Regions from separate parts of the Herbaspirillum sp. SJZ099 genome, predicted to be linked through region 2. Evidence: predicted binding sites of a transcription regulator. Region 2 holds the regulator's gene; the other holds the start of a gene.
What was found. The regulator FliA, encoded in region 2, starts transcription of late flagellar genes. The targets are predictions, from matches to a motif close to CTAAAGTTTNNNNNNNNNNNGCCGNTA.
Positions count from the first base shown of each region.

Region 1: a site for FliA is predicted at 5,622-5,648, ahead of FB597_RS07210 (DUF5610 domain-containing protein). Genes of this name have one in related genera too.

Region 1 covers NZ_VIUO01000002.1:468,738-484,046, reverse strand. Annotated here, with positions in the region: gene FB597_RS07230 (type IV pilus secretin PilQ) at 1-1,114, shown strand, start outside; gene aroKB (bifunctional shikimate kinase/3-dehydroquinate synthase AroKB) at 1,229-2,968, shown strand; gene FB597_RS07220 (deoxyguanosinetriphosphate triphosphohydrolase) at 2,970-4,127, shown strand; gene FB597_RS07215 (ABC transporter substrate-binding protein) at 4,390-5,502, shown strand; gene FB597_RS07210 (DUF5610 domain-containing protein) at 5,716-6,432, shown strand; gene FB597_RS07205 (LysR family transcriptional regulator) at 6,452-7,162, opposite strand; gene FB597_RS07200 (aldo/keto reductase) at 7,419-8,276, shown strand; gene FB597_RS07195 (Tex family protein) at 8,457-10,808, opposite strand; gene pth (aminoacyl-tRNA hydrolase) at 10,953-11,531, shown strand; gene FB597_RS07185 (DsbC family protein) at 11,618-12,388, opposite strand; gene FB597_RS07180 (FAD-dependent monooxygenase) at 12,582-13,838, opposite strand; tRNA gene FB597_RS07175 (tRNA-Phe) at 13,915-13,990, shown strand; gene FB597_RS07170 (NEL-type E3 ubiquitin ligase domain-containing protein) at 14,819-15,309, shown strand, end outside.
Region 2 covers NZ_VIUO01000006.1:210,352-225,660, reverse strand. Annotated here, with positions in the region: gene FB597_RS14805 (methyl-accepting chemotaxis protein) at 1-129, shown strand, start outside; gene FB597_RS14800 (CheR family methyltransferase) at 324-1,193, shown strand; gene cheD (chemoreceptor glutamine deamidase CheD) at 1,190-1,795, shown strand; gene FB597_RS14790 (chemotaxis response regulator protein-glutamate methylesterase) at 1,850-2,926, shown strand; gene cheY (chemotaxis response regulator CheY) at 3,110-3,505, shown strand; gene cheZ (protein phosphatase CheZ) at 3,498-4,142, shown strand; gene flhB (flagellar biosynthesis protein FlhB) at 4,508-5,680, shown strand; gene flhA (flagellar biosynthesis protein FlhA) at 5,683-7,779, shown strand; gene flhF (flagellar biosynthesis protein FlhF) at 7,776-9,248, shown strand; gene FB597_RS14760 (MinD/ParA family protein) at 9,283-10,083, shown strand; gene FB597_RS14755 (RNA polymerase sigma factor FliA) at 10,089-10,823, shown strand; gene FB597_RS14750 (flagella synthesis protein FlgN) at 11,169-11,630, opposite strand; gene flgM (flagellar biosynthesis anti-sigma factor FlgM) at 11,659-11,961, opposite strand; gene flgA (flagellar basal body P-ring formation chaperone FlgA) at 12,126-12,854, opposite strand; gene flgB (flagellar basal body rod protein FlgB) at 13,065-13,493, shown strand; gene flgC (flagellar basal body rod protein FlgC) at 13,500-13,904, shown strand; gene FB597_RS14725 (flagellar hook assembly protein FlgD) at 13,916-14,641, shown strand; gene flgE (flagellar hook protein FlgE) at 14,668-15,309, shown strand, end outside.

The DNA of each region.
Region 1 (15,309 bases), on a different contig from region 2:
GCGCGGCCTGGGCATGCGGCGCAACGGCAACATTGTCTGGATCGCGCCGCGCGAGGAAATGCTGGCGCGCGAAAAGCAGGAACTGGAACAACAAGCCATGATCGCCGACCTCGAACCGCTGCATGCCGAGGTGTTCCAGCTCAACTACCAGCGCGCCGACACCTTCCGTCGCGCGTTCGGCATCGGCGAGGACGGTGCGGCGCTGGCCGAACGCCGCAACGGGCTGCTCTCGCGGCGCGGCAGCGCGGTGGTCGATGCCCGCACCAACCAATTGTTCGTCACCGATACCCCGGCCGTGCTGGCCAATATCCGCAAGCTGCTCGAACGCATCGACGTGGCCGCGCGCCAGGTGCTGATCGAGGCGCGCATCGTCGAGGCCGACGACAGTTTCGGACGCAACCTCGGCATCAAGCTGGGCCTGTCGGCCCGGACCAACGGCGCGGCCATCGGCAATTCCTACGGCGACGTGGCCGAGCTCAGCGGCCAGGCGCCGCCCGCCTCCGGCGCCTCCGCCCGGGAACCCGCCGTCAATCTCCCGGCCCAGTCCATCGGCGGCTCGCCGCCGGGCAGCTTTGCCTTCACCCTGTTCAACGCGGCCGCGCACCGCTTCCTCAACATCGAGCTGTCGGCGCTGGAATCCGAAGGGCGCGGCAAGATCGTTTCCAGCCCGCGCGTGGTCACCGCCGACCAGCAAACCGCGCTGATCGAACAAGGCGAGGAAATCCCTTACCAGCAATCCACCAGCAGCGGCGCGACCGCCACCGCCTTCAAGAAAGCCAACCTGAAGCTGGAAGTGACGCCCCAGATCACGCCGGACGGCAATGTCATCCTCAATGTGGATGTCAACAAGGACAGCCGCGGCACCGCCACGCCCGGCGGCCTGGCGATCAATACCAAGCACGTCAAGACCCAGGTCGAGGTGGAAGATGGCGGCACCGTGGTGCTCGGCGGCATTTACACCCAGACCGAACACCAGCGCGAAGCCAAGGTGCCGCTGCTGGGCGACATCCCGGTGCTGGGCCACCTGTTCAGGCACAGCGCCCGGGTGCAGGACAAGACCGAACTGCTGATCTTCCTGACGCCGCGCGTGGTGGCGGCGCAGCACCGCCATTGATGCGCATTTTTCCCCGGCGGGCCGCCAAGGACGGTAAAATCAGCGTTTTGGCCGAAAAACCGCGCAACGGCAATACCGCCGCCGCTTTCCGGCCTGCTGCGCAGAATTTTCGATATGACAGGAAGCATCTTTCTTGTCGGCCTCATGGGCGCCGGCAAGACCACCATAGGCCGCGCCCTGGCCAAGAAGCTGGGCAAGCGCTTCGTCGATTCGGACCACGAAATCGAAGCGCGCACCGGCGCATCGATCCCGGTCATCTTCGAGATCGAGGGCGAAGAGAGCTTCCGCCGCCGCGAAGCCGAAGTCATCCGCGACCTCTGCGCGCAATCCGACATCGTGCTGGCCACCGGCGGCGGCGCCGTCCTGCGCGCCGAGAACCGCGAGAACCTCAAGCGCCACGGCACCGTGATCTACCTGCGCGCCAGCATCAACCAGATCCTCCAGCGCACCGGCCGCGACAAGAACCGCCCGCTGCTGCAGACCGCCGACCCGCGCCGCAAGCTGGAAGAACTGTCCCGCCAACGCGAGCCGCTGTACCGCGAAGTGGCTGATTTCGTCGTCGAAACCAATCGCCCCAATGTGCAGTTCCTGGTGCAGACCATCATGAGCCACCTGGAGCTTGCGCCCAAGCAGGCCGAGGCGGATGCCTTCGCCGGCGGCATTGTCTTTACCGCCTCCGCAACTTCCTCGACCACCACCTTCACCGGCGTCGCCAGCGCCGGCCACCACCAGAACACACGCAGCATGAGCCAAGCCGATACCCCCGCCGCCCCGATCACTCTCGAAGTCGACCTGGGCGAACGCAGCTATCCCATCCTCATCGGCCGCGGCCTGCTGGACGATCCCGCCCTGCTGCCGCAATTCGTCAAGGGCAAGCGCGCCGCCATCGTCACCAACGACAAGGTCGGCCCGCTGTATCTGGAAAAGGTCAGCGCCGCCCTGCGCGCGGCCGGCAAGCAGGTCACCGAGATCGTGCTGCCCGACGGCGAAGGCGAGAAGAACTGGGCCAGCCTGATGAAGATTTTCGACGTGCTGCTGGCCGAGAAATGCGACCGCAAGACCACCCTGATCGCCCTGGGCGGCGGCGTGATCGGCGACCTGACCGGTTTCGCCGCGGCCTCCTACATGCGCGGCGTGCCGTTCGTGCAGGTGCCGACCACGCTGCTGTCGCAGGTGGACTCGTCGGTGGGCGGCAAGACCGGCATCAACCACCCGCTGGGCAAGAACATGATCGGCGCGTTCTACCAGCCGCAAGCGGTGCTCGCCGACACCGCCACGCTGCACACGCTCCCCGCCCGCGAACTGGCCGCCGGCATCGCCGAGGTGATCAAGCACGGCGCCATCATCGACGCCCCCTTCTTCGACTGGATCGAGGCCAATATGGCCAGGCTGGTAGCCAAGGATGACGCCGCGCTGGCCTACGCCATCCAGCGCTCCTGCGAGATCAAGGCCGACGTGGTGCGCCAGGACGAACGCGAAGGCGGCCTGCGCGCCATCCTCAACTTCGGCCACACCTTCGGCCATGCCATCGAAAACGGCCTGGGCTACGGCCAATGGCTGCACGGCGAAGCGGTCGGCTGCGGCATGGTGATGGCGGCCGACCTGTCGCATCGCCTGGGCTACATCGACGCCGCCGCGCGCGAACGCATCCGCGCCGTGACGGCCGCCGCCGGCCTGCCGACGGTGGCGCCGGATCTTGGCGCCGAGCGCTGGCTGGAGCTGATGGAAGTCGACAAGAAAAACGAAGGCGGGCAGATCAAGTTCATCCTGGTCAAGCCGCTGGGCAGCCCGCTGATTACCAACGCGCCGCAGGAGTTGCTGATGCAAACCCTGGCGGCCTGCACCGGAGAGTGACATGAGTTTCGAAGCGCCGCCCCACCTCGCCCCCTACGCCGCCAATTCGGCGAATTCAAGGGGCCGGCGCTTCGATGAGACTCCCCCCGGTTCGCGCAGCCAATTCCAGCGCGACCGCGACCGCATCGTCCACTCCACCGCCTTTCGCCGCCTCGAATACAAGACCCAGGTCTTCGTCAACCACGAGGGCGACCTGTTCCGCACGCGCCTGACCCACAGCATCGAAGTGGCGCAGATCGCGCGCTCCTGCGCACGCAATCTCAAACTCAACGAAGACCTGGTGGAAGCCATCTCGCTGGCCCACGACCTCGGCCACACGCCCTTCGGCCACGCCGGCCAGGATGAACTCAACGACTGCATGAAGGAGCACGGCGGCTTCGAGCACAACCTGCAAAGCCTGCGCGTGGTGGATGAACTGGAACAGCACTACGCCGCCTTCGACGGCCTGAACCTGACCTTCGAGACGCGCGAGGGCATCCTCAAGCACTGCTCGCTGCACAACGCGAAACAATTGGGCGACATCGGCCAGCGCTTCATCGACAAGAAGCAGCCTTCGCTGGAAGCGCAACTGGCCAACCTGGCCGACGAGATCGCCTACAACAACCACGACATCGACGACGGCCTGCGCTCCGGCCTGCTGGGCATGGCGCAGATGTGCGAGGTGGATTTCTTCGCGCGCCACCTGCGCGAAGTGGAGCAGGCCTACCCCGGCATCACCGGCCGCCGCGTGATCCACGAGACGGTGCGCCGCATGATCAACGCGCTCATCGTCGACCTGATCGATACCTCGCAGGCGCGCATCGCCGACGCGGCGCCGCGCGATATCGAGGACGTGCGCAACGCGCCGCGGCTGATCGCCTTTTCCGACGCCATGGCGGCCGAAGCCGCGATCCTGAAAAAATTCCTGCGCGAGAAGCTCTACCGCCACTACCAGGTCAACCGCATGACCGCCAAGGCGCGCCGCATCATCAGCGAGATGTTCCAGGCCTTCATCGGCCAGCCCAACCTGCTGCCGCCGGCCTACCAGATTCGGGATCTCGCCGACGAGGCGCAGCGCCTGCACAAGCAGGCGCGCCAGGTGGCCGATTACATCGCCGGCATGACCGACCGCTACGCGATACGCGAGCACCGGCGGCTGTTCCTGATGGAAGAAACCTAGAACTCATTTCATCAATAGGAGTGAGATGCGTTCTGCTCAGAAAGGGCGCTGGCAAAACGTCCAGTCTTGACCCAACTTCGCGCCTTGCACTTCATCCCAAACGGGATAAGCTCGCACTCACGCCTATTGATGAAATCAGTTCTAATAATAAATACGAGATTCAGTCTCTATTTCGATCACTGCGGCTGATAGCCGTTGCCCTCCTGTCCGGCATTGCTAACATCGGAGATTCCCGGTAACTGCGCCAACAAGGAGATCCCCCATGCGACTGCCTGCGCTATTGCTGACCGGCGTGCTGGTTCTCGCCTGCAGCCCGGGCGCCGGCGCCAGCGACCACATCGTCATCGGCCAATCGGCCGACCTGAGCGGCCAGCATGCCCACCTCACCCGGCAATTCCTCGCCGGCGCCCATGCCTACTTCGCGCAAGTCAACGGCAAGGGCGGCATCCATGGCCGCCAGATCAGGCTGGCCACGATGGATGACCAGAACGACCCCATCCTGGCAATCCAAAACACGCGGCAACTGCTGCAAGAGGACAAGGCGCTGGCGCTGTTCGGTTATGTCGGCTGGCAAACCAGCAGTGCCGTGCTTCCCATCGTCAATGAGAACGGCGTCCCGTTTTTCGCGCCGGTCACCGGCGCCCGCATCGTTTATAACGCGCTCAACCGCCACGTATTCACTATCCGCGCCAGCTACGTCGATGAATACAGCTACATGTTCGCGCATTTTTCCAGGATCGGGCTCAAGCGCCTGGCCATCTTTACCGACCATCCCAACGTACCGAGCCACGCCCTCCTGCAAACCATGATCGACACCGCCGGGGCAGAACTGGTGACGACCGTCAGCGCGGTCGGGCCGAGCATGGAAAAGATGGCCGGCAGCCTCCTGCGCGCGCGGCCGGACATCATCCTGGTCATGAGCATTTCGCCGGCGCTCAATCTCCCCTTGATCGAACTCTTGCGCGCCAAAGGCTATCGCGGCTACTTCTATGCCGCCTCGCTCGTCTACAGCACGCTGGACGATTCCCGGCACAAGGCGCTGGCCGGGATGATCGTCTCGCAAGCCATGCCCTTCCCGTGGAAAAGCACCCTCCCCATCGTGCGCCAATACCAGCAGGCGATGCGCCAGGCCCGCGCCAGCGAGTTCAGCCATCTTGGACTGGAAGGATTCATCGCCGCCAGGGTGCTGGCCGAAGGCATCAGGCGCGCCGGCCCCGCCCCGACGCGCAACAAACTGATCGCCGCACTGGAAAGCATCAATGAGAAGAACTACGACGGCCTCGGATACCGGATCAATTTTTCCGGATCCAACCGCCATGGCGCCTCCCATGTCGACCTCACCACCATCACCAGCGCAGGCACCCTGGCCCATTAGCGTACACATCGCGGGCTGGCGGAAGAAGGTTGAAACATTGTTAAAATCCGGCAACATCACGCAAAACGATACGTACTGTCTCGATTCAACATTAAATCGATCAAAATTGCCTTCCTGACCTTCAGATTCCCGGGCCGATGCCGTAAGTTGAAAAAGGACTGCCGTTTCCCCCTTTCCCCTTCCCCGAGTGCGGTCCTAGTACAGGAGACCGTCATGGCCATCAGCACCACCGCCAGCAGCGTAGACACCAAGCCTTTGCTGCCCGCCACCTCGCCCGCCGAACCGGCCAACCCGCCGTCCGCCGCGTCATCCAACGACAAGATCGCCGACGCGCAAAAGGCCAACCTGCTGACCGAGTCCGGCGCCCGTGCCCAGCTCAATGTTTCCATCCTGCAGGCTTCGCTGGAAGTGTCGATCAATTCGCAAAACGATCCGCTGGCGCTGGTCTACAAAAGCGCCATCGAAAACATCAATGACGTGCTGCGGCCCGAGATGGGCGACAACGCCATCCAGAACGCCATGGCGCAGGACAACTCGCCCGAGGGCACGGCGGGCCGCATCGTCTCGTTCGTCACCAACCTGTTCGAACTGTACAAGCAGAACAACCCGGACAAGGACGACGCCACCAATATCGACAACTACATGGCCCTGATCTTCAAGGGCGTCGACCAGGGCTTCAAGGAAGCGCGCGGCATTCTCGACAGCCTGAGCGTGCTCAACGGCGACATTGCCAGCAACATCGACAAGACCTATGACCTGGTGCAAAAGTCGCTGGCCGACTTCATCGCCAAGATCAAGGGCGAAAAACAGGACGGCGACGATACCGACGCCGGCAATGGCGACGGCAGCGGGGGGACCGTGGTCGCCAGCCAGACGACGGTAAGCGTCTCGGTCTCGGTGACCCAGACGCGCATCAGCACCACCGCCTGAACGGGCAGCGCCGGCGACGTTACTTCCGAATGAAATCCGCCAGGGCCCGCAGCGCCATCGGCACGTGCCGACGGCCTGGGTAATAGAGAAAGAACCGCCCGGCGGGTGCGCCCCAGTCCTCCAGCACGGCCTGCAAGCGGCCGGCGGCCAGGTCCTCGCGCACCATCGCCTCATAGACATAGGCGATGCCCGCGCCATCGCGCGCGGCCAGGTAATCCGGCGCGGCCACACACACAAAGCGCTGCGGCGGACCGATCGGCACCGCCACCATATCCCCGGCCAGGCTCTCGCCAAAACGGATCCCGGCATCGAAGCCATCGCCCACGATATCGGCCAGGCCGTCATCGGTCACGATTTCGAGCTGCACGCGCGGATACGCGGCCGCGAAACCGGCCAGCGCCGATGCCAGCAGCAACCGCGCCGCCGGACGCGGCACGTTCAGGCGCACAGTACCGGCCGGTTCGGCCTGCAAGGCGGTTGCATCGGCCAGCGCATCGGCCACCTCGCGCAACGCCGGGTCGAGCCTGGCCAACAGGCGCTGGCCGGCTTCGGTCGGCGTCACGCTGCGCGTGGTGCGATGGAGCAGCCGCACGCCCAGCCGCTGTTCCAGGCCACGCAGGGCATGGCTCAAGGCCGAGGCCGACACGCCGCGCTCGGCGGCCGCCTTGCGGAAACTGCGGTGGCGCGCCACCGCCGCAAAGGCATCGAGTTCATGCAGGTCAGGAAGCATATTGATGAAAATGGCTCAGTAGTTCATCAAGCATAACCCGACTTATCACTTTCTATCATCCGCGCGACACTGACGGCCTTCCATTGAACGAAAGGTCGAACCATGCAACAGAAACGTCTCGGCAGCGCCGATTTCACGATCTCCCCCATCGGCTTGGGCACCTGGGCCATCGCCGGCGCGGGATGGGAGTTCGGCTGGGGGGGCGCAGGACGACGCCGATAGCCTGGCCGCGCTGGAATATGCGGTCGAGCGCGGCGTGAACTGGATCGATACCGCCGCCGTCTACGGGCTGGGCCATGCCGAGGAAATCGTCGGCCAGCTTCTACGCCGCGTTCCGGCTTCGCGCCGTCCGCTGGTATTCACCAAGGGCAGCCTGGTGTGGGACCGCGCGACCCGGCAAATCTCGCACTCGCTGGCCCCGAAGTCGCTGGCGCGCGAGATCGAGGACAGCCTGCGCCGCCTCCAGGTCGAGACGATCGACCTGTACCAGCTCCACTGGCCGGCGTTCCCGCCGGGCGGCCCCGACGAGGGGATCGAAGCCGCGCTGTCGGTGCTGGCCAAGGCCCGTGAGCAAGGGAAGATCCGCGCCATCGGCGTCTCCAATTTCGACGTGCCGCAGCTCAAACGCGCGCAGGCGCTCACCGCCATCGCCTCTCTCCAGCCGCCGTACTCGGCGCTGATGCGCGAGGTGGAAACCGACATCCTTCCCTTCTGCGAGCAGGCCGGCATCGGCGTCATCGCTTATTCCACGCTGCAGTCGGGCCTGCTGACCGGCGCGATGACGCGCGAGCGCATCGCCGGGCTGCCTGACGACGATTGGCGCAAGCGCCGCAGCCCGGATTTCCAGGAGCCGCGCCTGACGAACAATCTCGCGCTGGTCGACGTTTTCGGCAGCATCGGCAAACGGCACGGGCTGACGCCCGCGGCCGTGGCGATCGCCTGGGTACTGCGGCAGTCCGCCATCACCGGCGCCATCGTCGGCGCGCGCCGTCCCGCGCAGGTCGATGGACTGCTGGGCGCGGCGGACTTGCGCCTGAGCGCCGACGAGTTGGCCGAGATCGCGCCGCTGCTGCCCGAAGGCATGGGCACGAACGTACCCGAAGCACAGGGCTGACGCGCGCCAGCCTGATCTCAGACAACATCGGCGCCATTGCCCAACCCGCCGCATCGGCCGCGGCATTGTCCGGCGGACTTCGGGCTGGCGCCATCGCGGATAAAAAAACAGGCTGTCCCCTCGCGGGAACAGCCTGTTTTCTTTTAGCCGGGGCGATGCGCAATCAAGCGCCCGGACGGATCATCCCTTCAGCTTGGCAAACGCCGCCGCCATCGCATTGCCGACTGGCGCCTGCTCGCGCGAGCGCTGGTTCTGGTGCTGCGACAGACGGCGCGAATCGTTACGGTCGCCGCGCTGCTCATTGCGCGCGCCTGGCGCCGGCGCGGTGTCGTTCAGGCGCATGGTCAGGGCGATGCGCTTGCGCTTCTCGTCCACTTCCAGCACCTTGACCTTGACCACCTGGCCGGCCTTGACCATCGTGTGCGGGTCCTTGACGAAGGTATTCGACAAGGCCGAGATGTGCACCAGGCCATCCTGGTGCACGCCGATGTCGACGAAGGCGCCGAAGGCCGCGACGTTGGTCACCACACCTTCCAGGATCATGTCCGGACGCAGGTCCTTGATCTCTTCCACGCCTTCCTTGAAGGTGGCGGTGGTGAACTCCGGACGCGGATCGCGGCCCGGCTTGTCGAGTTCCTTGAGGATGTCGGTGACGGTCGGCACGCCGAATTTCTCATCGGCGTACTTGGCCGGCGACAGGCCCTTCAACAGCGAGGTCTGGCCGACCACGCTCTTCACGTCCTTCTTGATGTCGGCCAGGATCTTTTCCACCAGCGGGTACGATTCCGGGTGCACCGCGGAGGCGTCCAGCGGGTTCTCGCCGTTCATCACGCGCAAAAAGCCCGCGGCCTGTTCGAACGTCTTCTCGCCCAGACGCGGCACCTCGCGCAGCGCAGCGCGCGAGACGAACATGCCCTTCATGTCGCGGTAGGAAACGATGCTCTGCGCCACGCTGGCGTTGAGGCCAGATACGCGCGCCAACAGCGGCGCCGAGGCGGTGTTCACATCGACGCCGACGGCGTTGACGCAATCTTCCACCACCGCGTCCAGCGAGCGCGCCAGTTGCGTCTGGCTCACATCGTGCTGGTACTGGCCGACGCCGATTGACTTGGGATCGATCTTGACCAGTTCGGCCAGCGGATCCTGCAGGCGGCGCGCAATCGACACCGCGCCGCGCAGCGACACGTCCAGTTCCGGCAATTCCTTGGAAGCGAATTCCGAGGCCGAGTACACCGAGGCGCCGGCTTCCGAGACCACGATCTTGGTCAGCTTCAGTTCCGGGCGCAGCTTGATCAGGTCTTGCGCCAGCTTGTCGGTCTCGCGCGAGGCGGTGCCGTTGCCGATCGAGATCAGCGACACCTGGTGCTTCTCGGCCAGTTGCGACAGCGTATGCAGCGAACCGTGCCAGTCGTTGCGCGGCTGGTGCGGATAGATGGTATCGGTGGCCACCACCTTGCCGGTGGCGTCGACAATGGCGACCTTGACGCCGGTGCGCAGGCCCGGGTCCAGGCCCATGGTGGCGCGCGGGCCGGCCGGTGCGGCCAGCAGCAGATCCTTCAGGTTGCGGGCGAAGACGTTGATGGCCTCGGCTTCGGCTTCTTCGCGCAGCTTGGTCATCAGTTCGGTTTCCAGGTGCATGAACACCTTCACGCGCCAGGCCCAGCGCACCGTGTCGGAGAGCCATTTGTCGGCGGCGCGGCCCTTGTTGGACACGCCGAAGCGCGAGGCGATGCGGCCTTCGCACGGGTTGTGCGGGGCATCCCACTTCGGCTTTTCTTCTTCGCTATCCAGGCGCAGCACCACGTTCAACACCTCTTCGCGGCGGCCGCGGAACAGCGCCAGCGCGCGGTGCGAAGGGATGGTGCCGAAGGTCTCGGAGTAATCGAAGTAGTCGGCGAACTTCTCGCCGGCGTCCTGCTTGCCTTCCACCACTTTCGACTCGACCACGCCGTGCTCGGTCAGGTATTCGCGCAGGTTCTGCAGCAGCTCGGCGTCTTCCGAGAAACGCTCCATCAGGATCTGGCGCGCGCCGTCCAGCGCCGCCTTGGCATCGGGTACGCCGGGGTTGTCGCCGTTGTCGGTGGTGAAGGCCGGCTTGAGGTACTTGGCGGCTTCTTCTTCGGGATTCAACGCCGGATCGTTCAGCAGCGCATCGGCCAGCTCGGTCAGGCCGGCTTCGGCGGCGATCTGCGCCTTGGTGCGGCGCTTGGGCTTGTAGGGCAGGTACAGGTCTTCCAGGCGGGTCTTGTCTTCCGCGTGGACGATGGCGTCCAGCAGCACCGGCGTCATCTTGCCCTGCTCTTCGATCGAGGCGATGATCGCGGCGCGACGGGCCTCCAGCTCGCGCAGGTAGCGCAGGCGCTCTTCCAGCAGGCGCAGTTGGGTGTCGTCCAGGCCGCCGGTGGCTTCCTTGCGGTAGCGGGCGATGAAGGGGACGGTTGCACCTTCGTCCAGCAAGGCGATGGCGGCAGCGACCTGAACCGGCTTGGCGACGAGTTCAAGGGCGAGTCGTTGTTCGATAGAAGGCAGCATTGTGAAACCCAGTCAACAGTAAAGAAAAACAAGCGTTGGATGATACGCAATTCAACCGCGTGCGCCAATCTTGACATTGGACGCGGAACGGCAAACTCGGGATAATCGCCGTTTCAACGTCGCACTTCTGTCCATTTTTGCAACATGTCCATTCGCCTCATCGTCGGCCTCGGCAACCCCGGCCCGGAATACGAACAAACCCGGCACAACGCAGGCTTCTGGCTGGTCGACAACCTGGCCGGCCCGGTGCGCCTGGCGCGCGAGGCGCGCTTCAACGCGCTGGCCGGCAAGACCTCGGTCGCCGGCAACGAAGTCTGGCTGCTGGAGCCGCAGACCTACATGAACCGCTCCGGCCAGTCGGTCGGCGCGCTGGCGCGCTTCTACAAGATCGCGCCCGAGGAAGTGCTGGTGGCGCATGACGAACTCGACCTGGCGCCCGGCGTGGCGCGCATCAAGAAAGGCGGCTCGTCGGGCGGCCACAACGGCTTGAAGGACATCACGGCCGCGCTGGGCACGCAAGACTACTGGCGCCTGCGCCTGGGCATCGGCCATCCGCGCACGCTCGGCCTGCAGCAGCCGGTGGCCGACTTCGTGCTGCACCGCCCGCGCAAGGAAGAACAGGCGCTGATCAACGAGGCGCTGGACAAGAGCCTGAACGTCATCCCGCTGCTGTGCCAGGGAAAGTTCGAAGCGGCAATGATGGAACTGCACACGAGCAAATGACTACGCGTGCCGTCCGCTTGGGCGCGCGCGTACGCATAAAAAACAAGGGGCGCCCGCCATGCGGACGCCCCTTTTTCATTACCGGCTTACTTGAGCGAGGACAGCTTCTGTTCCAGCGCCTTGGCGTCGATCGCGCCAGGCACGCGCGAGCCGTCGGTGAAGATGATGGTCGGCGTGCCGGTGACCTTCATCTTCTTGCCCAGCGCCAGCACCTCGTCATGCGGTGCGTTGCAGCTGGCGGCAGCGGCCGGCGCTTCCTTGCCGTTGATCATCCAGTCGCTCCAGGCCTTGCTCGGATTGGGCGCGCACCAGATGTTGCGCGACTTGACGATGGAGTCCGGCGACAGGATGTTGTACTGGAAAGTGTAGACGGTGGTGTTGTCGACTTCCTGCAGCGTCTTGTGCAAGCGCTTGCAGTAGATGCAGTTCGGATCCTCGAAGATCGCCATCATGCGCTTGCCGTTGCCCTTGACGGTCTTGATCGCCTTGTCCAGCGGCAGGCCGGAGAAGGGCACCTTGTTGATGGCCTCGATCTTTTCCTTGGTGAAGTCGCGATAGGTCTGCGAATCGACCACGCGGCCGATGAACAGGTATTGCGCCTTGGCGTCGGTATAGATCACGTCGCCGTCGATCTGGATCTCATACAGGCCGGCATACGGCGTCTTGGTCACGGCATCGACCTTGGCCCCCTGGCCCAGGCGCGGCTCGATCAGCTTCTTGATGGTAGCCTCGGTGCTGTCGGCCGCTTCGGCCTGCGCATGAGCGGAAACGGCCGCCACCGTCGATGCCAGTACAGCCACGGCCATGCCGATGTGGCGCAGCGTGCGCGCCGGGCCGGTGGTCAGAAAATTATTCATAGTGGTCCTGATTCAAATCAAACGCCCGGGCAATCCTGGCGGCATCGGCCTGAAAACCGCACCACACCTGCCCTGGCGGTCACCCCGTGGGAATTGGTTGATAGATGGCGCAAACGCCGCGGCCGGATCGCAAACAGGTTCCAAGATCCGGCCAGGCGCATTACCTTACCTCAAATCGGCCCGCCTCACTTGCTCACTTGCCCAGCGCATACGCGATCAGCCGACGCTTTAAGACCGGCAAGCGGTTGATCAGGTTCATTCCGATATTGCGCGCCATGCGCAACGGCTCGGCATCGGTGGCAAAAATGCGGTTCAAGCCATCGGTGGCCAGTTGCATCAGCAATACCTCTTCCTTGCGCGCACGCGCATAGCGGCGCAGCACGCGGCTGTCGCCGCAGTCGTACTGCGGCTCGCGCGCGGCCAGTGTCTCGATCAGCGCCGCGACATCGGCAAACCCCAGGTTCATGCCATGGCCGGCCATCGGGTGCACGACATGCGCGGCATCGCCGATCAGCGCCACACGCTCGGCAATCATCGCGTGCGGCTTGATCAGCGCCAGCGGGAACGCCTTGACCACCTCCGGCTGCAGGGGCGTGAGCGCCCCCAGCACCGGCGCGGCCCAGACCGCCAGTCGCTGCGCCAGTTCGGACAAGGGCAAACGCAACAATTGCTCGGCCAGCGCATCCGGCGCCGACCACACCAGCGAGACGCGGTTGCCCGGCAACGGCAGCAGCGCCACCACCCCTTCGACCGGGCTGAACCACTGGTAGGCCACGCCCAGGTGCGGCTTCTCGCAACTGAAATTGGTGACGATGGCACGCTGGCCGTACGCGCGATAATCGAGCCCGATATCGCACTGGCCGCGCACCCACGAATGGCCGCCATCGGCGCCCACCACCAGCGACGCCGACAGGCTCTCGCCGGATGCGAGCGTGAGCGTAGTGGCCTCAGGCGACACCGACAGCGCCGTCGCCCGGCCCTGCACCAGTTTCACATTGGGCGCGAAACGCAGCGCGGCATTGAGCGCGGCATCCAGGTTGCGGTCTTCGACGATCCACGCCAACGCATCGGTGCGCGCGCCATAGGCATCGAACGACAGCAAGCCCGCCCCACCCTGCGCCGAGGCGCCATCGCCCTGCACCGTCATGTTATCCACGGGCGCGATGCGCCCGGCATCCATCGCCTCCCACACCCGCACCGACGACAGCAGCCGGCGCGCGGTATGGTTCAAGGCATACACCCGCACATCCCAACTGGCCTCATCGGCCGGCGCAGGACGCGATGGCGATGGCGACGACGGCGGCGCCAGCAACGTCACCCGCAAACCCGCCTGCGCCAGTCCAAGCGCGGCGGCCTTGCCTACCGCGCCATTGCCGACGATGCAGATATCGGTACCGGCCGCAGCCGGCGAAGCAGTCATGAATTGGGCATTGGAAGTCATGGGTCGCATTATAAACGCCGCCTCATAAACAATTTATGAGAAAGGCCTTGCAGTATTTTTTTTCTTTGCTATAATCTTGCGTCTTGGCCTGGTAGCTCAGTCGGTAGAGCAGAGGATTGAAAATCCTTGTGTCGGTGGTTCGATTCCGCCCCGGGCCACCAAAATATCTTTTTGCAGAATTGGCAGCCACACTTTCGAGTGTCGCTGCCTTTTTTGTTTTCTCGGCCTGCGCCATCAAGACCAGCATTTCTCCGCGCTCAATCTGCTCTGCGCATCATCAGCCATCTTCAAAGCGGTTTGAAGTCGAAGACTAACAATCGCTGCGACTACAAATTAATCGATCAGGTCAAGGATGACCTGCTACGGGAAGTGAGGGCCAATCCAGAGTTAGTTCGTGCCGCAGGTGGCCTTGTTCGCTTTGCTGAGAAAGAGAATGTCAAGTATGCAATATTGCGGAATTATGTCAACGCAGATGGCAGTCTTAGGCCGATAGCCCGGAATCGGATCGCGAGCGCGGGCGGGGCTGCAACGTCCAAAGACTCGCAGGTGTAGTCATTCCTGTTGGAGTAACCCCTCGGGCTGGACCAGGGCTGCTCTAGAAACTGAGCCGCTTGACCTGCCCCGGGAATTGGACAGTTTAGTTTAGAACTGGAGAGGAGGCAGAGACGCTTGAGCGTTTTTTGAAAGAGACAGTATCCAGCCATGGCTAGAATGACTTCCCCATCACAACAAGTCTTCATGCTTCATCGATGCACATCCCTCCTGTTGGACCTTCTTCGCTTGGCGCGGCAGCCAGTCCGTTAAGCGGATCGCCCCGTCAACTCACCGAAGTCAGAACGCTGATACTTGAGTATGCAGGGGGGCGGGACACTGCTCTTCATAAACTACGCTGCGTCAGCTTGCTGGCAGCCATAGCTTGGATCCATCATCAGTTCAGTCAATCGTACCCACCTGACATTTCGGCAGCGCGCCGGGATCTCACGCAACACATGATGCGTGCATGCAGCGAAAGCACGAACATCCAGGCTTTGGTCGACGGCCTTCTGGGGCCTTGCCAGGATAGTGCGGGCGTCAGATCGCGCGGGTTCTCGCTGATTTATACGCAACTCGCCGATGAAGTTCTCGCGATGCTGGAAACCGGCGCGCACACGAGCCAAATCCTGGGCGCTGCGGTCGATATTTCAACGGAACTACAGGAGCAAATGGGCGGCGATGGCGATGCGCTTTATCCCTATTTCCTACACGTATGGGAGAAAGTCGCGCCACCAGGCGACGACACGCGTAAAGAGGTGAGGGATCAGTTTCTGCATATGAATAAAGGCACGCTGGATTTATCGGCGATACCTTTGCATAGCCTGCCGCTCATGCCCGATCACTGCACCAGCCTTACCCTAATCTGGGACCAATTGGATGAGTTGCCGCCGTTCCCCAAGCATCTCACCAACCTTGACCTGATTGCCCCTCACCTGACTGTATTGCC
Region 2 (15,309 bases):
CCGATCTATGTCAACGGCAAACACTGGGGCGGTTTCCGTGTCGGCTACCGTTCAAGCCATGCGCCGGCGCCGTCCGCGGCGGCGGCCAGGGCGCAGCCAGCCGGCCGCCCCGGTATCGCAAAAGCGTAGGCCGGCTTGGCAAGCCTGCTTGACGTGGCGCAATAGGGGGGTAATTCCGCTTCATTTCCAAGGTTGATTCGCTTGACCCCGTTCAGCGACTGATAGATTATTCGACAAGGGGGAACCCCGCCCGCGAGGAGCAGGGAAAGCAGAAATCATATGCATTCGCGCCGTTGGCGCGATGTGCCAGAGAAGGAAAATCAGTGAAGCCTACTGTGCCAAGCAAGGGGGAGACCGGGAAGGAGTTCGATTTCACCGGCCGCGATTTCGAGCGTGTCAGGGGACTTATCTACCAGCGTGCGGGCATCGCCTTGGCCGACAGCAAGCAGGAGATGGTCTACAGCCGCCTGGCGCGCCGCCTGCGCGCGACCGGCATCACCTCGTTCAATCAGTACCTCGATATGCTCGAGCGTACCCATGATTCCGATGAGTGGGAGGCATTTACCAATGCGCTGACCACCAACCTGACTTCATTTTTCCGGGAGTCGCACCATTTCCCGATTCTCGCCGATTTTGTCAAGACGCTAAAGGAGCCCGCTTCCATCTGGTGCTCGGCGGCATCGACCGGCGAGGAACCCTATACCATTGCCATGACGGTGTGCGAGGCTTATGGAACGCTGACGCCGCCGGTGCAGATCATCGCGACCGACATCGATACCAATGTATTGGCGACCGGCGCCAATGGCATTTATCCGATGGAGCGCATCGAGAAGCTGGCGCCGGAGCGGGTGAAAAAGTTCTTCCTGCGCGGCAAGGGCAACCATGAGGGCTATGTGCGCGTGCGGCCGGAGTTGCGCAAGCTGATCACCTTCAAGCAATTGAACCTGCTGGCAGACGGCTGGCCGATCAGCGGCCAGTTCGACGTCATCTTCTGCCGCAACGTGATGATTTACTTCGACAAGCCGACCCAGAGCAAGATCTTGTCGCGATTCGTGCCCCTGATGAAACCCCATGCCTTGCTGTTTGCCGGGCATTCGGAAAACTTCCTGTACGTTTCCGACGCCCTCAAACTCAAGGGGAAGACGGTCTACGAACTGAATGCGGCGCAGCGTGGCGCAAGGAACAAGACATGAGTCAAGCACCCGAGCAGTTTGCCACCAACCTTTACTACGATCGCACGTTCGACTGCGATGCGGCGAAGATCCTGCCGGGGGAGTATTACTTTACCCATAAGGACATGATGATCGTCACGGTCCTGGGGTCTTGCGTCTCGGCCTGTATCCGCGACCGGGTATCGGGCATCGGCGGCATGAACCACTTCATGCTGCCAGACGGCGGCGGCGATGACGGCAGCCCGGTGTCGGCATCGGCGCGCTACGGCACCTATGCCATGGAAATCCTGATCAACGACGTGCTCAAGGCCGGCGCGCGCCGCGATAACCTGGAGGCCAAGGTGTTCGGCGGCGGCAATGTGCTGCGCGGGTTTTCCGCCATCAACGTCGGCGAACGCAATGCCGAATTCGTCCGGCGCTATCTCAAGGCGGAAAGCATCCGCGTCGTGGCCGAGGACCTGAACGACATCTGGCCGCGCAAGGTGTATTTTTTTCCGCGAACCGGCAAGGTCCTGGTCAAGAAACTGAAGCAACTGCACAACGATACGCTGGCGGTGCGGGAAAAGGCTTATGCAAGCAAACTGGTTACCAAGCCGGTGGGCGGCGAAGTCGACCTGTTCTGAGCGTGGCCGCCCCTGCAGCAGGCAGGCGCGGCAAGCAATACGGAAAGCATGGTTATGAAAATAAAAGTACTCATCGTTGACGACTCCGCGCTGATTCGCAGCGTGATGCGTGAAATTATCGGCAGCCAGCCGGACATGGAAGTGGTAGGCGTGGCGCCCGACCCGATCATTGCCCGCGAACTGATCAAGCAGACCAACCCGGACGTGCTGACGCTGGACGTCGAAATGCCGCGCATGGACGGCCTGGATTTCCTGGAAAAGCTGATGCGCCTGCGCCCCATGCCGGTGGTGATGGTGTCTTCGCTGACCGAGCGCGGCTCGGAAATCACCTTGCGCGCGCTCGAACTGGGGGCGATCGATTTCGTCACCAAGCCCAAGATATCGATCCAGAGCGGCATGCAGGAATATGCCGACATGATTGCCGACAAGATCCGGGCCGCCTCCAAGGCGCGGGTAAAGGCCCGCGCGCCGCGCGCGGCCGAGCAGGGGCATGTGCCGGGCGAGGCCTTGCCGCAGATCCGCAATCCGCTCACCAGCAGCGAAAAGCTGATCATCATCGGCGCTTCCACCGGCGGCACCGAAGCCATCAAGGAGTTCCTCATCCGCATGCCCTCGGACTGCCCCGGCATCCTGATCACCCAGCACATGCCGGAAGGCTTTACCCGTTCCTTTGCGCAGCGCCTCAACAACCTGTGCAAGATATCGGTGACCGAATCGGCCGGCAACGAACGCGTACTGCCCGGCCATGCCTACATCGCCCCCGGCCACTCGCACCTGAAGCTGGTGCGCAGCGGCGCCAACTACATGACCCAGCTCGACCAGGGGCCGCCGGTCAACCGCCACCGGCCATCGGTGGATGTGCTGTTCCAGTCGGCCGCGGCCTGCGCCGGCAAGAACGCCGTCGGCGTGATCCTGACCGGCATGGGCAAGGACGGCGCCCAGGGCATGCTGGAGATGAAGGGGGCCGGCGCCTACAATTTCGCCCAGGATGAAGCCTCCTGCGTGGTGTTCGGCATGCCGCGCGAAGCCATCGCAATCGGCGCCGCGCACGAGGTGCTGTCGCTGCAGGCGATGCCGGGCAGGGTGCTGGCATGGCTGGCCGAGCACGGCAGCCGGGCGTTGCGCGTATAAAACACGGCGGCAGCGCCGATTCCACTGCCATTTTCGTGGTTGCTGCACTACAATGCCGTGGCGCAGAAGAGGGGCGCATGGACGGAATGTCGCGTGCGTACGGAATAAGAAAGCGGGACGGTTCAAGTTCGCATGCGGGCTTGCCGTTAACCAAGAAATCAATTGATCAGATGGAGTCTTAGCATGTCGGGTCCCAATACCAAGTTCTTAGTCGTCGATGACTTTTCGACCATGCGCCGCATCGTGCGCAACCTGCTCAAGGAATTGGGCTACACCAACGTGGACGAGGCCGAGGATGGCGTGCAGGCGCTGCAAAAGTTGCGCAGCGACCAATTCGACTTCGTCGTCTCCGACTGGAACATGCCCAACATGGACGGCCTGACCATGCTGCAGGAAATCCGCAAGGACCCGTCGCTGTCCAAGCTGCCGGTGTTGATGGTCACGGCCGAAGCCAAGAAGGAAAACATCGTGGCCGCCGCCCAGGCCGGCGCCAACGGCTACGTGGTCAAGCCCTTCACCGCGGCGACGCTGGACGAGAAGCTGGCCAAGATTTTCGAAAAGATGGCCGCAGGTGGCTGAGGTGAGCGAGGACGCAAACGCCCCAGCCACGGGCGTGCTCAACGAGGAGGTACTCTCCCGCATCGGGCACATGACGCGCAACCTGCACGACAGCCTGCGCGGCCTGGGTTTCGACCGCTTGCTGGAAAGGGCCGCCAGCGACATGCCGGACGCGCGCGACCGCCTCGAATACGTGGCGCGCATGACCGAACAGGCGGCGCAGCGCGTACTCACGGCCACCGAGCTGGCCAGCCCGCTGCAAGAGCGCATCAAGGATGGCGCCGCCGAACTCAAGGCGCAGTGGGATGCGGCGGGGGCATCGGGCCTGTCCGAAGCGGGTTATCTGGCGCTGGGAACGAAGACATCGGCATTCCTGGCCCAGGCAGTCGAGGACAGCAGCGTCACCAAGCAGCAATTGCTCGATATCATGATGGCCCAGGATTTCCAGGACCTGACCGGGCAGGTGATCAAGCGCGTCACCCAATTGGCGCACGATCTGGAGTCGCAATTGGTGCAACTGCTGGTGGATTATTCGCCCGGCGAGGCGAAGAAGGAAGACACCGGCCTCCTGAACGGGCCTCAGATCGACCCGGCCGGCAAGGATGTGATCGCCAACCAGGGGCAGGTCGACGACCTGCTGGAAAGCCTGGGCTTCTGAGAAAGCGCGGCAGGCCGTTGTCGCAATGGCAATGGCCTGGTCTTGCGGGATGCAGCGACGTGCGAAATGCGCGAAACGCGCGAAACGCACGATGCGCCGGGGCGCATCCCTGGCGATGCGGCATTCCCGGCGAAAATCCGGCCGGAGCAGGTCGGATGTTGTCGTTCCAGCCTTTTTTCTTTCCTTTTCGATACGATCCGTTTTGCCACAGGCAGAGACTTGTGTTTTTGCCTAGTCCGAAATGGGGGACCTTTTTGCCCCTATTCCCCTGATGATACCGATGCCGGCTCCCCAATAATTCTGGCTATCGTTCTCGAAATCCGTCTATCAATCGGGAATGCAGTTTATGCAGGGGGATTCGGCAAATGGCCGACGACAGCGACATGGAGCGGACCGAGCCCGCCACGAGCAAACGTCTTGAGCGTGCTCGTGAGCAGGGCGATGTGCCACGTTCGCGTGAAATGGCGACGTGCGTGCTGCTGCTCATCGGCGGTTGCTGCGTATGGATGTTCAGCGGGCCGCTGGTGACCAGCCTGGACCGCATCATGGTCGCCGCCTTCACTTTCGAGCGCGCCGCGGCGTATGACCATATCGTGCTGTTCGACATGCTCAGCGCGCACTTCGTCGATGTCGCCATCGCCATCATCCCGATCGCATTCCTGATGACCCTGGCCGCGGTGGCTTCGCCGTTGATTCTCGGGGGCTGGCTGTTCAACACCGAGTCGCTGCTCCCCAAATTCAGCAAGCTCAACCCGGTCAAGGGCTTCACCAATATGTTTTCCCTCAATTCGCTGGCCGAATTGCTCAAGGCCGTGCTCAAGACCTTGCTGGTCGGCACGATCGCCTGGCTGGCGATCAAGAGCCAGATCGACGCGGTGATGGGGCTGGGCGTCGAGTCGATCAAGACCAGCAGCCAGCATTCGGCGCACCTGCTGTGGGTCAGCTTCATCATCATCGTGTCGTCGCTCATTTTCATCGCCATCCTGGACGTGCCGTACCAGATCTGGAACTACGGCAAGAAGCTGCGCATGACGCGCCAGGAAGTCAAGCAGGAACACAAGGAAGCCGAAGGCGACCCGCATATCAAGGGCAAGATCCGCGCGATGCAGCGCGCCATGGCCCGCCGCCGGATGATGGCCGAGGTGCCGACCGCCGACGTCGTGGTGACCAACCCGACCCACTACGCGGTCGCGCTGAAATACACCGAGGGCAAGATGGGCGCGCCCAAGGTGGTGGCCAAGGGCGCCGACGACATCGCCGCCAAGATCCGCGAACTGGCGCGCGAGCACAAAGTGCCGCTGCTGGAGGCGCCGCCGCTGGCGCGTGCGCTGCACACCCATACCGAAATCGGCGACGAGATTCCGGAAGCCCTTTATACCGCCGTGGCCGAAGTGCTGGCCTATGTCTTCCAATTGCGCACCTACGGCCAGTTTGGCGGCCACCGGCCGACCGAGCCGACCGAGCTTCAGGTGCCCAGTGAACTCGATCCGGCCACGGCGACCAAGTCGCGGGCGGCGCGGCGTAGAACGATGCAATGACTATGGCCAAACTCAATACCATGAAACTGCCGGCCTGGGTGCCGGTGAAAAGCTCGCGGGCGATGGCCGCGCCCATCCTGATCGTCATGATGCTGGCGATGATGGTGTTGCCGTTGCCGGCCTTCATGCTGGACCTGCTGTTCAGCTTCAACATCTCGTTGTCGGTCATCGTGCTGATGACGGCGCTGTACACCGTCAAGCCGCTGGACTTCATCGCCTTCCCGGCCGTGCTGCTGGTGTCCACCATGCTGCGCCTGTCGCTCAACGTCGCCTCGACCCGGGTGGTCCTGACCGAGGGGCATACCGGGCCTGACGCGGCCGGCAAGGTGATCGAAGCCTTCGGCCACTTCCTGATCGGCGGCAATTACACGGTCGGCATCGTCGTGTTCGTGATCCTGACCATCATCAACTTCATGGTGGTGACCAAGGGCGCCGGCCGTATCGCCGAAGTGGGCGCGCGTTTCACCCTGGATGCGATGCCGGGCAAGCAGATGGCGATCGACGCCGACCTCAACGCCGGCCTGATCGGCGAGCCCGAAGCCCGGGCCCGCCGCAAGGAAGTGGCGCAGGAGTCCGAGTTCTACGGCGCCATGGACGGCGCCAGTAAATACGTGCGGGGCGACGCCGTGGCCGGCATCATCGTGACGGTGGTCAACATCGTCGGCGGCCTGGTGGTCGGCATGGTGCAGCACGACCTGGCATTCGACACCGCACTGAAGAACTACACCTTGCTGGCCATCGGCGACGGCCTCGTGGCGCAGATCCCTTCCCTGATCATCTCGACCGCGGCCGGCGTGGTGGTCTCGCGCGTGGCCAACGACCAGGACGTGGGCGGGCAACTGATCAACCAATTGTTCGCCAAGCCGGAAGTGCTCTACATCACCGCCGTCATCATCGGCGGCATGGGCCTGATTCCGGGAATGCCGCACTTCGCGTTCATTGTCCTGGCCGCCGCCATGGCCGGCAGCGCCTACGTCATCGGCAACCGCAAGGAACTGGCCAAGACCGCCGCTGCGCAACCGGAATCGGTCACCGCCGCGCCGACCCAGGAAACGGAAGAAGCCACCTGGCAAGACGTCATGCCGGTCGATACGCTGGGCCTGGAGGTCGGTTACCGCCTGATTCCCCTGGTCGACAAGGCGCAAGGGGGCGAGCTGCTCAAGCGCATCAAGGGCATCCGCAAGAAATTCGCGCAGGAGGTCGGTTTCCTGTCGCCGCCCATCCATATCCGCGATAACCTGGAACTGAAACCTTCGGCCTACCGCATCACCCTCAAGGGCGTGGAAGTGGGCAAGGGCGAAGCGCATGCCGGGCAGTATCTGGCCATCAATCCAGGCATGGTCACCGGGCCGTTGCCGGGCATGATGACCAGCGATCCGGCGTTCGGCCTGCCGGCGGTGTGGATCGACAACAGCCTGCGCGAACAGGCTTCCACGATGGGCTATACCGTGGTCGATGCCGGCACCGTGGTGGCGACCCACCTGAACCACCTGATCACCACCCATGCGGCCGAACTGCTGGGGCGCCAGGAAGTGCAAAGCCTGCTGGACCACCTGGCCAAGGAAGCGCCCAAGCTGGTCGAGGACCTGGTGCCGAAGATGCTGCCGCTGGGCACGCTGCAGAAGGTGCTGCAGAACCTTCTGCTGGAAGGCGTGCACATCCGCGACATGCGTACCGTCATCGAAACGCTGGCCGAGCATGCGGCGCGCATCCAGGAGCCCAACGAGCTCACCGCGATCGTGCGTATCGCGCTGGGCCGCGCGATCGTGCAACAGATTTTCCCGGGCGACAGCGAACTGTCCGTCATGACCCTGGATGTCAAGCTCGAGCGCTTGCTGCTGCAGGCCTTGCAGGCCGGCGGCGACAGCGGCGGCATCGAACCCGGCCTGGCCGATTCGCTGGTTGCGCAAACCGAACAGGCGGCGCAGCGCCAGGAGCAACTGGGCCTGACGCCGGTATTGCTGGTTCCCGCGCCGTTGCGCGCATTGCTGTCGCGCTTCCTGCGGCGCGCCATGCCGCAGTTGCGGGTGCTGTCCCATTCTGAAATACCAGATTCGAAAACGATTAAAGTTACCAGCCTAGTTGGAGGGCAAGCATGAACGTCAAGAAATTTATCGCCAATTCGTCTCGCGAAGCGTGGCGCCAGGTACGTGAAGCGCTCGGCCCGGATGCCGTCATCCTCTCCAATCGCAACATTCCCGACGGGGTGGAAATCCTGGCGATGGCCAATGAGGACATGACCACGCTGGTGGCTCCCGGAGCCGCGCGCGAAGCGGTGACCCGGCCCCAGGCGGCATCGCTGCAGCAGCAGTCGGGCTTGCCGCCGGCGCCGCCATCCAGGCGCCCGGCCTTGCTGTCCTCGCCGCTGGCGCAGCAGCCGCCGCGGGCGCCGCGCGCCGAATCCGGGCCGTTGCTGGACCAGCAGCCGATCGGCCTGATCGCTCCCAGACCGGCCGAGCCAGCCGCGCCTGCCGACGCCCGTGTCTGGCGCAGCCGCAGCAGCGACCAGCGCCGTGCGCGCGATGCGGAGCAGCAAGGCGGGCAGGAGCAGGCCCCGCGCTCCTCGCTACCTGAATTCGACGGCAAGGATTATGATGAGATCCTGTCGGAAGTGATGAGCGAGATCCGTTCCATGCGCGGCGTGCTGGAAACGCAACTGGCGGAGATTTCCTGGGGCGGCACGCAAAAGCGCGAGCCCCTGAAGGCCCTGGTCATGAAGGAAATGCTGGCGGCCGGTTTCAGCGCCAGCCTGTCGCGCCTGATCACCGAAAACCTGCCCAACAACTCCAAGTCGCAGGACATCATGTTCTGGGTCAAGTCGGTGCTGGCGCGCAACCTCAATACGCTGGCCAGCGAAAGCGAATTGCTGGAAAACGGCGGCGTGTTCGCCATGGTCGGGCCGACCGGCGTGGGCAAGACCACGACGACCGCGAAACTGGCGGCGCGTTGCGTGATGCGCCATGGCTCCGGCAAGCTGGCGCTGATCACGACCGACGGCTACCGTATCGGCGGCTACGAGCAACTGCGCATCTACGGCAAGATCCTGGGAGTGATGGTGCACTCGGTCAAGGATGAAACCGACCTGCGCATTGCGCTGGAAGAACTCAAGGGCAAGCATACCGTGCTTATCGATACCGCCGGCGTGGGCCAGCGCGACCAGATGGTGGCCGAGCAGGAGGCGATGCTGGCCGGCGCCGGCGTCGACATCAAGCGCTTGCTGTGCCTGAACGCCACCGCCACCGGGGGCACCCTCAACGAGGTGGTGCATGCCTACTCGGGCTCGGGCCTGGCCGGCTGCATCGTCACCAAACTGGACGAGGCGGCCACCATCGGCAATGTGCTCGACGTGGTGATCCGCCACAAGCTCAACCTGCACTATGTGGCCAACGGCCAGCGGGTGCCGGAAGACCTGCATGTGGCCAACAAGCTCTACCTGGCCGACCGCGCCTTCAAGCAAAAGCGCGAAACCGCGCCGTTCGAATTCCAGGAGGGCGAGTTGCCGGTGGTGGTGGGGCCGACCGCGCTTTCCATGAATGACAAAGGCTTGCGAGAGGTGACCTTTGGCTAGTTACGACATCGACCAGGCGGCAGGACTGCGCCGGATGCTGGAGCGTCCGGTGCCGCGCCTGTTTACCTTTTTGTCGGTACTGGGCGAGGAAGAGAAGAGCGCGATGCTGATCAACCTGGCGGCATCGCTGAGCCAGGCCGGCCATCAGGTGCTGCTGGTTGACGGCGGCGTTGCGTCATCGGGCTTGCTGACGCGCATCGGCCTGCGCCACGATGTCGCCACGCTGCAGGAAGTCGCCCGCATGGAGCGGCCCTTGCATGAAGCGGTGCGCCTGCTTCCTGAGGGTTTTTCGATGGCCCGCATCGCGCGCCGCGCGGTGCCCGCGGCCGGCCATCCGCAAGCGGGCCGGCTGGTCTCGATCTTCGATACGCTCATTGAGCAGGCCGAAATCACGCTGGTCAACGGCGTATTGGCGGAGGATGACTCGTTTCCGGTATCGACCATGGAAATGGGGGAGATCGTCATCCAGCTCTCCACCAGCGCATCGTCGATCAAGGCCGCCTATGTGCTTTTGAAGAGCTTGACCGACAGGATCGGGCGCCGTCCGTTCAGCCTCATCATCAACGATGCGACCGAAGCGGAAGCGCAGACCGTCTATGCCAACATGGCGCAGGCGGCCAGTCGTTACCTGGCGGCGCAATTGAATTTCCTCGGATCGGTTCCGGCTGACGATCATATCCGGCGCGCCTGCGGGCAAGGCAGGGCGGTGATGGACGTGTTCCCGTTCGCGGGCGCGTCGATCGCCTTCCATCGCTTGGCCAAGCAACTGGCAGGGCAGGATGCGGCAAAAAGCGCTTACGGCATGGCAACCGACGGTGCAAGTCTCGGAGTGTGACGTGCATGTATAACGTCAAGGGAAAAACAGGCAAGAACGATTTGCTGGAGCTGCATGCGCCGCTGGTCAAGAAGCTGGCGCATCAGCTCAAGGCGAAGTTGCCCCCTAGCGTCGAGGTGGACGACCTGATCCAGGCCGGCATGATAGGCCTGCTGGACGCGGTCAACCGTTATGAGGAAACGCACGGCGCACAGTTCGAGACCTATGCCGTGCAGCGCATCCGCGGCGCCATGCTGGACGAGTTGCGCAGCAGCGACTGGCTGCCGCGCAGCATCCGCCAGAACGCGCGCAAGGTGGAAGATGCGATGCAGGCGCTGCTGCAGAAACTGGGGCGCCAACCGCAAGAGAACGAAGTGGCGCAGCACATGAAGCTCAGCCTGGCCGAATATCAGGCCATGCTCACCGATTGCGGCGGCCACCAGTTGATCTACTATGAAGACTTCCACGATGACGACAGCGGCCATGAGCATTTCCTCGATCGCTACCAATCGGCCGAAACCGACAATCCGCTGCAGAACCTGATCAACGGGGGCTTTCGCGAGGCCGTGGTCGAGTCGATCCGGGCCTTGCCGGAGCGCGAGCAAATCCTGATGGGTTTGTATTACGAGCAGGAGATGAACCTCAAGGAAATTGGCGCCGTCATGGGCGTGTCCGAATCGCGCGTATGCCAGCTGCACAGCCAGGCGATATCGCGCATGCGTTCCTACCTGCGCGAGCATGCCTGGTCCGGGGTGGCCTGAATCCCGCTGCTGATGCGCCCCATGGCGTGGTCAGGGCACGGCAATCACAGAAAAACGGCATGTACTACCGTAACGCCGCTTAGTTAAGGCAAACTCTCTCGCGCAATCATCAAGAGTCCGTTCGGGCTGAGTAGGCCCGCCAGGGCCGTATCGAAGCCAGCATGCCGGCGTCAGCGGGTCTTGCCTGCCCTTCGATACGCTGCTACGCAGCTACTCAGGGCGAACGGAGTCTGAACTCCACAAACAAAAATGCCGTTCAGCGCTTAACTGAACGGCATTACGGTATGCACCGGGCTTTTTTATATGGCTTGCGCCGATTCCCGGTCGAGGAACCTGCGGTCGGATTTACACCACGCCAAGGCGGCGGCCGACCGATTTGATGCTGCTTTGGCCATCCGGGCCATAGAAGTTGCCCGCGTTGGACTTGCCTTGCAGGATGGTCAGCGCGCTTTGGTTGATCGACAGTTTCTTGCCGATCAGGAGGCCGTTGACGCGGTTCAGTTCCTTGGCGTCTTGCGCCAGGTCGAACAGGGCAGCCCAGATTTCCTTGTCGTCATCCGAACCTTGTTCATTCATCCACTGTTGCATGCCGCTTTCATCGTCGGCATAGCCAAGGCTGGCCAGGAGCTGGTGGCGCTGGCCGGCGAGGGTGGTCATTTCGGCAACGATGGTGGCCTTTTCGCCGATGAGGTCGGTCATGCCTTCGGACGCGGTCTCGGAGAGCAATGCTTGCTCCTGGCGCAGTTTTTCAACCAGCCGGGCCAGCGCCGTTTTTTCCTGTGTCAGGCTGTGTGCCGGGTTGCTCATGGTCTGTGATGGTTCGTGCGAATCCGGGTTAGGCCTTGCGCGCGTTGATCAGCGTCTGGACGGTATCGAACAGGCCGCTGGCGACCTTGTCCGGGTCGACCTGGAAAGTGCCGTTGGCGATGGCCGCCTTGATTTCCGCGACCTTCTTGGCATCGAAGCTGCCGTTGGCCTTGGTTTCCAGCGACTGGTAAGTGGCCGACAGGCGCACGTTGTCCGAGGCGGCGGCCGTCGAGGCTGCGCTGTTGCCGGTTTGCGCGCCCGGACGCGGCTGGGCCTGGGTTTGCTCGGTGGTGCGTCCGGAGGTGGATTTCAGGGCGTCATTAACATTCACGGCAGTATTCCTTGTAGGGTGAGGGTGCTTCGCACCGCCTGTCGCTTTGATTATCGGCTATTTTTCCGCAAACTTTAACAACTGGCGCCGCAATTTGAACCCTGTCGCCATCTTTCCTGGCATCCGTTCGATGCGGGTTCCTGGAAGAAACATATTGCCCTGTATTAATAGTTGATTTCCAGAATGCCGCCTGCCTTGGCAATGCCGCTGACCACCTGTCCGGCCGCTGTCCGCGCTTGCGCCATTTGCCCCTCGGAGGCGTTGGACAGGGCGCGCGCCTCGGTTGAGATCTGGAAGCCGGGACCATTGGAGACGACGCGTACCGGCTGGCCTTGCTGCACCACGCGCTGGTTGCGCACGGTATCCATGCGCAGGGGAGTGCCGGCGCGCACCGACATGGAGGCGACTCGCCCGACGGCCTGGGATTCGTCGGTAATGATGCCGTTAGGCAATCCCGACAAATCGCCGCGCATGCGCGTGACGTCGGCGGCGCTGATGGTTTGTCCCTGGACCAGCGGCACGGCCGCCACCAGGTAATCCGATACCACCCGGACGTTGGCGCGCACATAAACAGTCCACGGGGAGGGCGCCACGCATTTGATACCGATGGTGGTCCTGCCCCACAGGCGCGCGCCATTCGGCATGAAGGCTTGCGGTTCGATGCAGGCGTTCAGGTTCAGGCGGGGATCCACCGGATCGACATCGACGGTGACGCTGCCCGGCAAGCCGGAGGTCTGCGTCTTGAGGAATTGCTCGGCGACCTGCTGCAGCGCCGGCAAGTCCTGGCGCTGGGGGGCATTCGGGTCTGCTTGGGCGAACGCGCCTTGGAAGCCGCAAGCCAGCAGGGCGAGGACGGCCGCGGCATGGCGCAATACGCGGGAAGGCTGTTTCATTTTGTGCAACTCGCCCCGGACGGGGCATTGGCGAATCTTGGCAGCAATGTTACTTCGCGCGCGCGAGGTCAAAAGCAGGAACAAGGGAGGCTTTTCTCTGCTTATCGCCCATTAAACTTCCGGGGGCAACCGTATGATCGAGCTTATGTAATTCCATCATCGGCGCAGTCCGCGATAACTTGAGCGGCGCCGGCATTCCAGGAGGGCCAGATGGTCTCAAAGCTCGACGACTATTTCCGCTTCAACGAACTGGCGCTGAACCTGCGGGCCCAGCGCCAGCAGGTGCTGGCATCCAATATCGCCAACGCCGATACCCCGAATTACAAGGCGCGCGACGTCAATTTCGCCGATGCGCTCAAGAATGCGCTGGACAATAAATCGACCGCGTTGCCTCCGCTGCGGTTGGCGCGTACCGCTGCGGCGCACGTCGCCGGCGAGGCAGCCGGTTCGGGCGAGGGCAGCATTGGCGGTTCGCCGCTGCTGTACCGCACCGCGACCCAGGGCAGCGTCGACGGCAATACCGTCGACATGGACGTCGAGCGCAATGAGTTCGTCGACAACGGCATTCGTTACGAAGCCGGCGTCACCGCAGTCAACGGCCAGATCAAGGCCATGATTAACGCCATCCAACCGGGTTGATAAGCCATGTCCCTCTCTAATATCTTCAATGTTGCCGGCTCGGCCATGAGCGCCCAGGCGCAGCGCCTGAATGCCGTGGCGAGCAATATCGCCAACGCCGACAGCGCCACCAGCCCCGACGGCACGCCCTACAAAGCCAAGCAGGTGGTGTTCCAGGCGATCCCGGTCGGCGACGTCAAGGACAGCGGCGTGAAGGTCGCGGCAGTGGTCGAAGACCAGGCGCCGCCCAAGCTGGTCTACGATCCCAAGCACCCGATGGCCGACGCCAACGGCTACGTGGCGATGCCCAATGTCAATCCGGTCGAGGAAATGGTCAACATGATCTCCGCCTCGCGCTCTTACCAGACCAACGTGGAAACGATGAACACCGCCAAGTCCATGCTGGTTAAAACCCTCACCATCGGCCAATAGGACTCTAGCCCATGACCACCGTATCTTCCGACCTGCTGACGGCCATGAACGGCACCGGCGGCACGAGTTCCTCCAGCGGCTCGGGCGGCCTCAACGACAATAGCGCAGATGCGATCCAGAACCGCTTCCTGACGCTCTTGATCGCGCAGATGAAGAACCAGGATCCCAGCAACCCGATGGACAACTCGCAGCTGACCACGCAAATGGCGCAACTGTCGACCGTCTCGGGCATCAGCCAGCTCAATACCACGCTGTCGACCCTGATGGGCAACCTGAGCTCCTCGCAGGCGCTGCAGTCGGCCAACATGATCGGCCACAGCGTGCTGGCGCCGGGCAACAGCATCCAACTGACCTCGGACACAACCAAGGCCGAGGACGGCACCGAAACCACGACGCAAAAGGCGGTGTTCGGCGTGCAGCTGGATTCGACGGCGTCTTCGGTCATCGTCACCGTCAAGGATTCCACCGGCGCCGTGGTGCGCACGATGGACCTGGGGCCGCAGGCGGCTGGCACGATGCCGGTGATCTGGGATGGCACCAACGACGTCGGCAGCAAGGCCGCGGACGGCAATTACACCTTTACCGTGACGGCCGCCAACAACGGCGTCGGCGTGAATGCGACCGCGCTCGCATTCGGCACCGTCGCCAGCGTGACCACGGCCGCCGATGGCAGCATCAAGCTCAACGTCTCGAACATCGGCACCATCAAGCCGACCGACGTCGTGCAAATTCTTTAATCGTCATTACCGACAGGGAGCAACAAATGGGTTTTCAACAAGGTTTGAGCGGACTGAACGGCGCGGCAAAGAGCCTGGATGTCATCGGTAATAACGTGGCCAACGCCAGCACCGTCGGCTTCAAGGAAGCGCAGGCGCAGTTCGCCGACATGTACGCCAATTCGATGAACCGTTCCGGCAATTCGCCGGTAGGTATCGGTGTGATGGTGGCCAATGTGGCCCAGGCGTTTACTCAGGGCAATATCTCCACGACGAACAATCCGCTGGACATCGCCATCAATGGCGACGGATTTTTCCAACTGGCATCCAGCCCGGACAGCAAGGCGCCGATGTATGGCCGCAATGGCCAGTTTGAACTGGACAAGAACGGCTACATCATCAATCCAAGCATGAATGGGGCTTACCTGATGGGGTATGCCGCAGGCGTGTCCGGCGGCGACCCGGTCGCGCTGAAGATCGATACCTCGGCAATGCCGGCCACGGCTACCACCAAAGTCAGCACCAAGGTGAACCTGGATTCGCGCCAGAGTGTGCCGACCGTGACCCCTTTCGATCCGGCCCAGCCGAATTCGTACAATAACTCGACCGGTGTGACGATGTACGACAGCCTCGGCAATCCGTACAGCGTGCAGACTTACTATGTGAAGAATGCGACCACAGGCACCCCG